DNA from 2 places in the Escherichia sp. TC-EC600-tetX4 genome. Region 2 is predicted to be linked to the other one. Evidence: predicted binding sites of a transcription regulator. Region 2 holds the regulator's gene; the other holds the start of a gene.
What was found. The regulator PurR, encoded in region 2, represses purine synthesis genes. The targets are predictions, from matches to a motif close to CANGCAAACGTTTGCNTG.
Positions count from the first base shown of each region.

Region 1: rbsD (D-ribose pyranase) is a predicted target of PurR. The motif match lies at 4,186-4,203, and genes of this name have one in related genera.

Region 1 covers NZ_CP079924.1:4,546,394-4,552,541, forward strand. Annotated here, with positions in the region: gene rbsK (ribokinase) at 1-230, opposite strand, end outside; gene rbsB (ribose ABC transporter substrate-binding protein RbsB) at 356-1,246, opposite strand; gene rbsC (ribose ABC transporter permease) at 1,271-2,236, opposite strand; gene rbsA (ribose ABC transporter ATP-binding protein RbsA) at 2,241-3,746, opposite strand; gene rbsD (D-ribose pyranase) at 3,754-4,173, opposite strand; gene kup (low affinity potassium transporter Kup) at 4,340-6,148, opposite strand, start outside.
Region 2 covers NZ_CP079924.1:2,137,032-2,143,179, forward strand. Annotated here, with positions in the region: gene cfa (cyclopropane fatty acyl phospholipid synthase) at 1-699, opposite strand, end outside; gene punC (purine nucleoside transporter PunC) at 990-2,201, opposite strand; gene punR (DNA-binding transcriptional activator PunR) at 2,314-3,246, shown strand; gene purR (HTH-type transcriptional repressor PurR) at 3,243-4,268, opposite strand; gene cydH (cytochrome bd-I accessory subunit CydH) at 4,567-4,656, shown strand; gene KXD89_RS10300 (MFS transporter) at 4,822-5,991, shown strand.

The DNA of each region.
Region 1 (6,148 bases), 2.2 Mb from region 2:
AGCTGCTGGCGAACGCTCTCACCAATGCTGTCATCACCCGTACAGGCAATAAACGCGATATTCGCACCGCTACGCCCAGCAGCCACAGCCTGATTCGCGCCTTTGCCGCCAAATGCAACCTGATAGTGGTTACCGGTTACGGTTTCGCCTGGAGTAGGAAAAGATTGAAGATTAAGAATGTGGTCAGCATTAATGCTGCCAAGAACAACGAGGCTGCCTGCGTTTTGCATATTCGGGATGTCCATAAAATGCGCCACCGTGTTAGGGTGGCGCGTGCCCTGCTTTTCTTTATATTACACGTTCATCTGTCGATGACGTATTTATGTCACCATCAGGTCATACAACCTGATTAAAACTACTGCTTAACAACCAGTTTCAGATCAACCGGATACTTAGCCTGAACTTTCTCGCCTTTCAGCACTTTATCTGCGGTTTCGACGCCTTTCGCGCCAATCTGATCGGGTAGCTGAGCGATAGTCGCTGCTAGTTTGCCATCATTCACCGCTTTTTCGCCATCCGGTGTACCGTCAAATCCGACGACCATCACATCCGATTTACCGGCAGTTTGCAGTGCGCGCAGCGCGCCCAGCGCCATTTCATCATTCTGCGCGAATACAGCCTGAACATCCGGATGAGCGGTCAACAGGTTCTGCATTACGTTCAAACCTTTAATGCGATCAAAATCTGCTGGCTGGCTGGCAAGAACATTAAACTTGTGAGCAGCAACGGCCTGCTGGAAGCCTTCGCCACGTTCACGGGCTGCGGATGTACCAGCAATGCCTTGCAGCTCGATAACTTTGGCACCTTCACCCGCTTTCTTCGCGATGTAATCACCAGCGATTTTGCCGCCCAGTACGTTATCAGAAGCAATGTGGCTCACCACTTCACCTTTCGTTGCCTGGCGGTCAAGAGTGATAACCGGGATGTTCGCCTGGTTAGCCATCTTCACAGCATTACCCACTGCGTCGGAGTCGGTCGGGTTAATCAGCAGAATTTTTGTGCCGCGAACGGTTAAGTCCTGCACGTTCGCCAGCTCTTTCGCCGGGTTGTTCTGGGAGTCCAGCACCACCAGGTTATAGCCAAGTTTATCCGCCTCTTTCTGCGCGCCATCTTTCAGCGATACAAAGAACGGGTTGTTAAGCGTGGAGACCACCAGCGCGATGGTGTCTTTTGCCATCGCATTCGCACTGACGGTGGCGCTTAGCGCAACAGCGGAAACCAGGGTAGCCAGTTTTTTCATGTTCATATTCAAGATGTCCTGTAGTCGTTATTACTGCTTTTTGTTGTCTACCAGCACCGCCAGCAAAATCACCACCGCTTTGACGATCATCTGGTAATAGGAGGAAACACCTAACAAATTCAATCCATTATTAAGGAAGCCAAGAATTAATGCGCCGATCAACGTCCCAACAATGCGACCTTTTCCGCCCGCCAGACTCGTACCGCCCAGAACCACCGCAGCAATAGCATCCAGCTCATAGCCAGTCCCCGCCGTGGGTTGTGCGGAGGAGAGACGCGCCACTTCAATGATCCCGGCCAGCGATGCCAGCAGACCACAAAGAGAATAGACGATGATTTTGATTTTATTGACGTTGATACCAGAAAGACGCGTTGCCGCTTCGTTGCCGCCCAGCGCGTAGATGTAACGCCCCAGACGCGTGTGATGCAGCATGTACCAGGCCGCGAGGAAGACAATCCCCATGATCCAGACTGGCGTCGGTACGCCCAGCGGACGACCAATACCAAACCAGCCAAACAGATCGGCGTTCTCAGTAAAGCCGGTATTCACTGGGCTACCGTTGGTATAAACCATGGTCACGCCGCGCAGTAAAAGCATCATAACCAGCGTAGCGATAAACGCCTGGACGCGACCTTTCGCTACAATCACCCCGGTTACCGCACCAATTGCGGCACCTAACGCGAGAGCAGCAGCGACAGCCACCAGCGCATTGACTTCAATGCCGACGATAGATGCAGCAACTGCGCCGGTCAGCGCCAACAGAGAACCTACCGATAAGTCGATGCCCGACGTCAGGATCACCAGCGTCATCCCGACCGCCATAATGGCGTTCACTGAGGTTTGCTGGAGAATATTGAATAAGTTATTGATGGTGAAAAAGTTCGGGCTTAACGTCGAGACAATCGCGATCAGCACCAGCAGAGCGATAAGCGATTTCTGCTCCATCAGCCACGCTTTCGTGAAATAACGGCGACCAGAGACAGTCTGGGTTGTCATTTTTTTACTCCTGATTCACGCGATTAAGCTTGCCCACAGCGGCAGCCATTAACACTTCCTGGGTGGCCTGCTCACGAGTAAATTCCCCGCTGAGATGCCCTTCATGCATGACGATGATGCGATCGCTCATGCCTAATACTTCTGGCATCTCCGATGACACCAGAATGATGCTCAAGCCATCGGCTTTGAACTGGTTAATCAGTTGATAGATCTCTTTTTTCGCGCCGACATCTACGCCACGGGTAGGTTCATCAAGGATCAACACTTTGGGGCGTGTCATCAGACCGCGGGCAATCGCCACTTTTTGCTGATTGCCACCGGAAAGCAGACCAATTGCCTGTTCCATCGACGGAGTTTTCACATTAAACAGACGAATGAAATCACTCACAGCCTGCTGTTCATCGGCATGCTTCAAACTGCCGCCAGCGCGGCTGAAGTAGCGCAGCGCTGTCAGCGACATGTTCTCTTTTACTGACATGCCCAACACTAAACCGTCACGTTTACGGTCTTCGGAGATATACACAATGCCGTTTGCCAGGCCATCCTGCGGTGAACGGGTAACGACTTCATGCCCATCCAGGGTGACGTAACCGCTGGTGCGCGGTAGTGCGCCGTAGAGCACTTTCATCAGTTCGGTACGACCTGCGCCCATCAAACCAGAGACGCCAAGAATTTCGCCTTTGCGTAAAGTAAAAGAGACATCGTTAACGCCAGGTCCGCAGAGATTATCGACTTTCAGGCGGATATCTCCCGGCGCTTTGTCCAGGTGCGGATATTGATCTTCCAGCTTGCGACCCACCATCATCTCAATCAGCGAATCTTCGGTCAGTGATGCCACTTCGCGCTCAGCAATAAATTGCCCATCACGAAAAACGGTAACGTCATCGCAAATCTCGAAGATTTCTTTCATGCGGTGGGAGATATAGACAATACCGCGGCCTTGCGATTTCAGCTCGCGGATGACGCGGAACAGGGATTCGGTTTCGGTATCGGTCAGCGCATCGGTCGGTTCATCCATAATGATGACTTTCGACTCAAAGCTCAGCACTTTGGCGATTTCAACCATTTGCTGGTCACCGATGGAAAGATCGCCCACCAGCTTGTCGCTTTTAAAGCGCAGGTTAAGTTTAGCCAGCAATTTATCCGCTTCGGCATACATGGTTTTCCAGTCAATTTTGCCAAAGCGATTAACAAACTCACGACCGAGGAAAATGTTTTCGGCAATGGTCAACTGCGGGATCAGGTTCAGTTCCTGATGGATAATCCCAATCCCGGCTTCCTGGGAAGATTTTGGCCCGGTAAATGTCGTTTCTTTCCCCAGCCATAAAAGCGTACCGGCATCGCGAGTATAGATGCCAGTAAGCACTTTCATCATGGTGGATTTACCCGCGCCGTTTTCGCCCACCAGCGCCATCACGCGGCCCGGATAGACATTTAACGCTGCGCCCGAGAGGGCTTTTACGCCCGGGAAGGCTTTATCGATGCCTTTAAGCTGAAGTAATGCTTCCATGACGGCCTCAGAACGTCACGCCAGCACAGAGAATGATATTCGCATACGGAGAACATTCTCCGCTGCGAATTACCGCCTGACTTTCTGCGGTTTGTTGTTTGAATTGTTCATGCGTGGTGTAACGAATTTCAATGGTATTTCCCTGGTGTTTTTGCAGCTGCTCAAGGTGAGTGAGCAACGTTTCGTGGAGTTGCGGATTATGGTGTTTGATCTCTTCCGCGATAATGGCCGCCTCGACCTGCATTTCATTTGTGACGACGCCCAGCACCTGCATAAAAGAAGGTACACCCTGGGTTAATGCCATATCGATACGCGTTGTACTTTTGGGGATGGGTAAACCAGCATCACACACCACCAGCGTATCGGTATGTCCCAGACGGGAGATCACCGATGAAATATCAGAATTAAGAACGGTGCCTTTTTTCATTTTTTTCTCCATCAGCGAAACGTTTCGCTGACCCACAGTTTAATCCTGACTGAGTTGGGAAAACCATCGTGACGTTACGGAAATGTGATCAACCTCGAAACGTTTTACATGGTGATTAACCATGAAAACAAAAACGCCCCCTTATGAAGAAAGGAGGCGTCTGGCGTTAGATTTCGACCTGAGTACCCAGTTCGATAACCCTGTTTGGCGGGATTTCAAATTGATCTGGTGCACGCAGCGCATTACGTTGCAGCAGCAAGTACAGCTTGCCGCGCAGACGCAAATACCACGGGCGTTTGCCGAGGATCAACGACTCATGCGACATAAAGAAGGAGGTTTCCATCATCCGGCAACTTAATCCTTCCAGACCGCAGCGGTGGAAAACTTCTTCTACGTTTGGCGTTTCTCGCCAACCATAACTTGCCACCACGCGCCAGAAAGTGGGCGACAGTTGTTCAATCTGTACCCGACGGACGTTATGGACATATGGAGCGTCTTCGGTGCGCAGAGTTAACAGAATCACCCGCTCATACAATACCTTGTTATGTTTAAGGTTATGCATCAGCGCAAAGGGAATGACGTTGATTGCACGCGACATATACACCGCGGTCCCGGGCACGCGAACAGGCGGTGATTTCTCCAGCGAAGCAATCATCGCTTCCAGAGAGTTACCATGTTCATGCATCCGCCGCAGCAAGCGGAAACGCTCGCTCTTCCAGGTGGTCATCACGATAAACATCACAGTACCGAGGCTCAATGGCAACCAGCCGCCGGAGAGCAGTTTATCGAGGTTAGCGGTGAACAATGGAATATCGACACAAAGGAAAGCAATCAGGATCAGCGCAACAAAATACTTATTCCAGTGCCAGTTCTGACGTGCCACGGTAGTCGAGAGAATAGACGTCAGCACCATGGTTCCGGTCACCGCAATCCCGTACGCCGCCGCCAGGTTGCTGGAGTGCTCAAAGCTGACAATCACAATCACGACCGCGACATAGAGCATCCAGTTCACAAACGGAATATAGATTTGCCCTGACTCCATTTCGGAGGTGTGAATAATGCGCATCGGCGACAAATATCCCAGACGTACCGCCTGACGCGTCAATGAGAAGACGCCAGAGATAACCGCCTGCGAGGCAATTACCGTCGCCAGTGCGGCGATGATCAGCAGCGGGATCAGCGCCCAGTCCGGTGCCAACAGGAAGAACGGGTTCTTAATCGCTTCCGGGTTCTTTAACAACAGCGCTCCCTGACCGAAGTAATTAAGGGTCAAGGAAGGTAATACGACGGTGAACCACGCCAGGCGAATAGGGAACTTACCAAAGTGCCCCATATCAGCATACAGCGCCTCGACCCCCGTAATCGACAACACCACTGCCCCTAATGCAATAAAAGAAACCGTTTTGTATTCAAGGAAGAAATGCACCGCCCACATTGGATTCAGCGCATGCAGCACTTCCGGGTTAGCAATAATGCTACGTAACCCCAGTCCTGCCAGAATCAAAAACCAGGTCAGCATGATCGGCGCAAACAGCTTACCGACCATAGCCGTGCCATGTTTTTGAATCATAAATAATAAAGTGAGAACGATAATTGAGAGGGGAACTATCCAGGTATCCAGCTGCGGGGCGACGATTTCCAGACCTTCAATGGCTGACATCACCGAAATAGCGGGTGTTATGACGACTTCACCATAGAAAAAGCTGCCGCCGATTAGCCCCATAATCACCAGCATTGATGTGGTTCGCGCCGACGTATTACGCCCGGCAAGCGACATCAACGTCAGGATCCCCCCCTCACCGGCGTTATCTGCCCGCATCACGAAGGTGAGATATTTAATGGAAACCACAAAGATTAGCAGCCAGAAGATCAGCGATAAAAAGCCAAACACGGCATCGCGTTCAACGCCAAAACCAAACTGGCCGGACAAACATTCACGAAGTGTATATAACGGGCTGGTACCAATATCGCCGTA
Region 2 (6,148 bases):
AACAATACGATCAAACTGGTCGTTCAGGTCACGATAATCTTGCAGCAAAATGGTGACATCCAGGCCTTCACAGCGTTCCTGAGCCATTTTTTGCTGTTCGGCAGAAATGGTGACGCCCACCACGCTTACGTCATAATTAGATGCCATGTAGTGTGCCAGTCCGCCCCAGCCGCAGCCAATATCCAGTACGCGCATCCCTGGTTTTAACTGCAATTTTTCACAAATCATTTTGAGCTTCGCCTGCTGGGCAGATTCCAGATTATCGGCATCTTTCCAGTAAGCGCAGGAATATTGCATGAAGGGATCAAGCATGCGGCTGAACAAGTCATTACCCAAATCGTAATGCTCTTTGCCGACTATCCAGGCACGTTTTTTACTCTGCAGATTGAAGAGACGAGCGCCGGCAATACGCAGCGTGTCTTTGAAATGATGGGGGAGTTGGTTCTCGAGACCTGCGCGTAAGACTTTGCTAAAAAACATATCCAGTCGGTCACATTCCCACCAGCCATCCATATAACTTTCGCCTAACCCCAAAGAGCCTTCTTGCAGAACGCGTTTAAAAAAATCGGGGTTTTTCACACGAATATCCGCCGGGGCAGAACCGTTAATGGCTATACCGGCACGGCTAAGTAATTCGTTGGCGATACGGTACCAGTTGTCATCCGGTACACTGACTTCTTCTATACACGATGAACTCATAGTTTCTCCATCACTGGTCGGTGATCAGAACCTTAAAACAGCGTAGACGCTTTTTGGGCTTTGTGAGAAATCTCGCAGAAAAAACCGCGAGTCTATAATCCGACGTAGAACAGAGGGAAAGGAGGAACCCTTGCCGAAATGACTATCCATAGTGAGTCGGGAACGATCCTGTCCCCGTAAAAACATAATATTTATCGTAGCTTTAACAACTCGAAATTAGTATAGGCCGCTAATTTCAATCATACAACAAAATTTTGTTAGCAGCCTAAGTATAAGTATATCGATATAGATCAGTGTGATTCGCTATGAGCGACTTCGGCATTGCCATGATTCTGGCAGCCAACTTCTTCACAACGTTGCATCATGTAACCCAGCGCGACCAGCACTACTGTTGATAACATCACGCTGGTGGTGGTGAGCAATGGCGTGCTGATACTGATCAGCCAGGAAACTACCAGACTTGCGAGGAAGCACAGACCCAGTTGAAGAGTGTTCTGCAACGCTGCGGCGCGACCAGTTGCGTGTGGGAAGGGACGCAGCGCCTGGGCGACAACAATAGGGTAGATCGCGCCATTGGCAATCGCCATCACACAGAATGGGATCAGGATTTCGACCAGCGACACATGGCTAATGAAGCCCGCAGCCCAGGTCGCAATGACGCTGACAGCAAACAGCACCAGCAACCACGGTAATAACTGCTTGCCTTGCCATTTCTGCAGCGCGGCGCGACAGCCATAACCACCAATCAGAAACGCGATAGTTTGCGGGACATAACTTAAACCAATAACTGCCGGGCTGTAGCCCATTTCACTAAGGATGAACGGTGAACCGGTCAGCCATGCAAAAAAACTGGCTGAACAGGCTGCGTATATCAGCACGTTGCCGCGATAGGTTTTAGAACGTAGCAGGTCGGTAAAGGTCAGACCATCCTGACTATTGTTACGGGCCTTCGTCGTGGGTTTGAGCCAGAAAATAGGCAGAATCAGCACCACGGTAATGGCAAACAGGGTGGCGAAAATCGCCTGCCAGGAAAAATGGACCAGCAGCCAGCTTCCTAACAGAGGAGCCAGTGCCGGAGATAGACCCACCAGCGGCATGATGGCCGCAAAAATACGGTTAACTTTCTGTGAAGGATAATAATCTGTCACTAATGCTTGCCAGATAACCGCCGCGGCGCAGACACCCACAGCCTGTACAAAACGCAATACCAGCAGCGTAGCGGCGTTTTCTACCCACAGCATCCCCAGACTACCTAACGCAAAAATTGTCAGGCCGATTAATAATACCGGTTTACGACCATAACGGTCGGAGAGCGGCCCCCACAGAAGCTGGGCTGCGGCAAAACCGGCAAGGAACAGACTAAGGCTGGCACTGACAGCAGACGCAGGCGTTTGCAGGTCGGCCTGTATGGCGGCGAAAGCAGGCAGATACATATCGGTTGCCAGAAAACCGAGTACGCTCAAACCCGCCAGCCAGACTAAAAATCTTTTCCCAGGTTGCATGTATATTCTCTAAATCTCTCAATTAAACACCGCCGCAAAGTGTAGGGAGTGAAATTAGTGTTGTGAAACGGTAATATTTGATGACTGGTTTCAAAAATTTTGCAGGCAGACTATGTGGTCAGAATATTCACTCGAAGTTGTTGATGCGGTAGCGCGTAATGGTAGTTTTAGCGCTGCGGCACAGGAGCTGCATCGCGTTCCTTCTGCGGTCAGCTATACCGTGCGTCAGCTGGAAGAGTGGCTGGCGGTGCCGCTCTTTGAACGACGGCACCGTGATGTGGAGCTGACCGCTGCTGGAGCGTGGTTTCTCAAAGAAGGGCGCTCTGTTGTCAAAAAAATGCAGATCACCCGCCAGCAATGTCAGCAGATAGCGAACGGCTGGCGCGGTCAGTTAGCTATCGCAGTGGATAATATTGTCAGGCCAGAACGTACACGGCAGATGATCGTTGATTTTTATCGCCATTTTGATGATGTCGAACTTCTTGTCTTTCAGGAAGTGTTCAACGGTGTCTGGGATGCGCTTTCCGACGGGCGCGTGGAACTGGCGATTGGCGCAACACGCGCGATTCCGGTAGGCGGTCGTTATGCCTTCCGGGATATGGGGATGCTAAGCTGGAGTTGCGTTGTTGCCAGTCACCACCCGCTGGCGTTGATGGATGGCCCGTTCAGCGATGATACGTTGCGCAACTGGCCGTCGTTGGTGCGCGAAGACACCTCGCGAACGCTACCTAAACGTATTACCTGGTTGCTGGATAACCAAAAAAGAGTTGTCGTGCCTGACTGGGAATCATCGGCAACCTGTATCTCGGCAGGATTATGCATAGGGATGGTGCCAACACATTTCGCCAAACCGTGGCTTAATGAGGGGAAGTGGGTAGCATTAGAACTGGAAAACCCCTTTCCGGATTCGGCATGTTGTCTGACATGGCAGCAAAATGATATGTCGCCTGCGTTAACCTGGTTGCTTGAGTATCTCGGCGATAGTGAGACGCTGAATAAGGAGTGGCTGCGGGAGCCGGAAGAGACTCCCGCAACGGGTGATTAACGACGATAGTCGCGGAACGGGCCGTCAGCCACGGAGCGGCGTTCAATCAAGCGCGGATGCACTTCAATAGACTGCGGTTCTTCACGTTTGTTGACGATACGATCCAACAGCATGTTGAACGCTGTTTCACCCAGCGAATCTTTTGGCTGATGGATCGTGGTCAGCGCCGGCGTAAAATAGCGCGCGTTGCGCACGTTATCATAACCGATCAGCGAAACATCCTGCGGGACGCGCAGGCCCATTTCATCAGCAGCACAAAGTGCGCCCATTGCCATGATATCGCCACCACAGAAGACGGCAGTAGGGCGATGCGGCTGCGACAGGATTTGCTGCATGGCGCGATAACCGGATTCAGGTTCAAAGTCACCCTGCACAATCCAGCTTTCCGGCACCTTGATCATCGCTTCTTCCATCGCCTTCATAAAACCGGCAAGGCGGCCTGCGCCGGTGTTACGTTCCAGCGGGCCGGGGATGACGCCGATTTCGCGGTGACCGCGTTCAATCAGATAACGCCCGGCCATGTAGCCGCCTTCGAACGCGTTATCAATGACCGCATCGGTGAAGTCAGCTTTTGCTTCACCCCAGTCCATGACCACCATTGGGATATGGCGATACTCTTCCAGCATCGCCAGCAACGGCTCTGGGTACTCAGAACACATCACCAGCAGACCATCGACGCGTTTTTGCGCCATCATCGACAGATAAGCCCGCTGTTTCTCAAGATTGTTCCACGCATTGCCCAGAATCAGGGTGTAACCTTTCTGGAAGCAATTTTTTTCAACTGCTTCAATGATCTCGGCAAAATAGGCCGCTTCGCTGCTGGTCGCCAGCAAACCGATAGACTTGGTGTGGTTAACCTTCAGGCTACGCGCCACCGCGCTAGGGGAGTAGTGTAATTCTTTAATCGCTGCCCACACGGCGTTGCGCGTTTCTTCAGCGACGAAACGTGTTTTGTTGATCACGTGTGACACAGTTGTAGTGGAAACGTTTGCTCGTTTCGCTACATCTTTTATTGTTGCCATTCCATTTCACTCCAGACCCTAACTTCAGCTCCTGCAAAATCGCAAGGTAAACGTTTGCCTTTACACACCTTACGCACAACAAAAGTGTTGCGGTACGCCGGAAAAACGACACGGAGCGTCAGGAAGGGGTCAATGGCCAGTACGCAAATAGTGTAAGCGTGGAATTTTGGCCGATCTTGACGAAAAGGGGAAGTGGTAAAAACACTTATCATTATAAATGACGGGAGATTTTTTCATCACAGTGTGTAAAAATGCGTAATATCACTTTTTGTGTGGTAATAAAAAAGGAGAAAACTTGATGAGCACCGACCTTAAATTTTCACTGGTAACAACGATTATCGTCCTCGGTTTGATCGTAGCCGTGGGTTTGACTGCCGCGCTGCACTGATTTCCTCTCGAGGGAGCGCGTTCTCCCTCGCATCTCCTTCCTGTTTGTTAGCAAAATGGCAAAAGTGTTTTCTCTTTTTGTTATTTTCATTTTTTTGTGATTGCTGTCATGCTTTCGCCACTTTAATGAATATCGCGTAATGACGCGAAGAGGTGGAGATAAGGCATGAAAATTAACTATCCGTTGCTGGCGCTGGCGATTGGCGCGTTTGGTATCGGGACAACGGAGTTCTCGCCAATGGGCTTGTTGCCCGTCATTGCGCGCGGTGTGGATGTCTCGATTCCCGCTGCCGGAATGTTAATCAGTGCCTATGCAGTTGGCGTAATGGTTGGCGCGCCGCTGATGACGCTTCTACTTTCTCATCGTGCCCGCCGCAGTGCGTTGATTTTCCTGATGGCAATTTTCACGCTCGGCAACGTACTTTCCGCCATCGCGCCGGATTATATGACCCTGATGCTTTCACGCATTTTGACCAGCCTGAATCACGGAGCATTTTTTGGTTTGGGTTCAGTCGTGGCCGCAAGCGTGGTGCCAAAACATAAACAGGCCAGCGCAGTTGCCACTATGTTTATGGGGTTAACCCTGGCAAATATCGGTGGCGTGCCGGCGGCGACCTGGTTGGGTGAAACCATCGGCTGGCGGATGTCATTTCTGGCAACGGCGGGGCTGGGAGTGATTTCAATGGTAAGTCTGTTCTTCTCATTACCTAAAGGTGGTGCAGGGGCACGACCTGAAGTGAAAAAAGAGCTGGCGGTATTAATGCGTCCGCAGGTGCTGTCTGCATTGCTGACGACGGTACTGGGAGCTGGTGCAATGTTTACTCTCTACACCTATATCTCTCCGGTACTGCAAAGTATTACCCACGCAACACCGGTGTTCGTCACGGCAATGCTGGTGCTGATTGGTGTCGGATTCTCTATCGGTAACTATCTCGGCGGCAAACTGGCAGATCGTTCAGTTAACGGCACGTTGAAAGGCTTTTTGTTGTTGTTGATGGTGATTATGCTGGCAATCCCGTTCCTGGCCCGCAATGAGTTCGGCGCAGCTATTAGCATGGTGGTGTGGGGCGCAGCAACCTTTGCGGTCGTACCGCCGTTACAGATGCGCGTGATGCGTGTCGCCAGTGAAGCGCCAGGTCTGTCTTCATCAGTCAATATTGGTGCCTTTAATCTTGGAAATGCGCTGGGAGCAGCTGCTGGTGGTGCGGTAATTTCCGCTGGGCTGGGATACAGCTTTGTGCCGGTGATGGGAGCGATTGTCGCGGGACTGGCATTATTGCTGGTGTTTATGTCAGCCAGAAAACAACCTGAAACAGTTTGCGTTGCTAACAGCTAATTAAACAAAAACGCAGAAGGATAACCTTCTGCGTTACAGTTGCTGACAACGTGCGATTTATCTTGCCGGATGCGGCGAGTGCCTTATCCGACCTACATCGATGATCCGCGTAGGCCTGATAAGCGTAGCGCTTCAGGCAATGCTGCATTTGCCATCA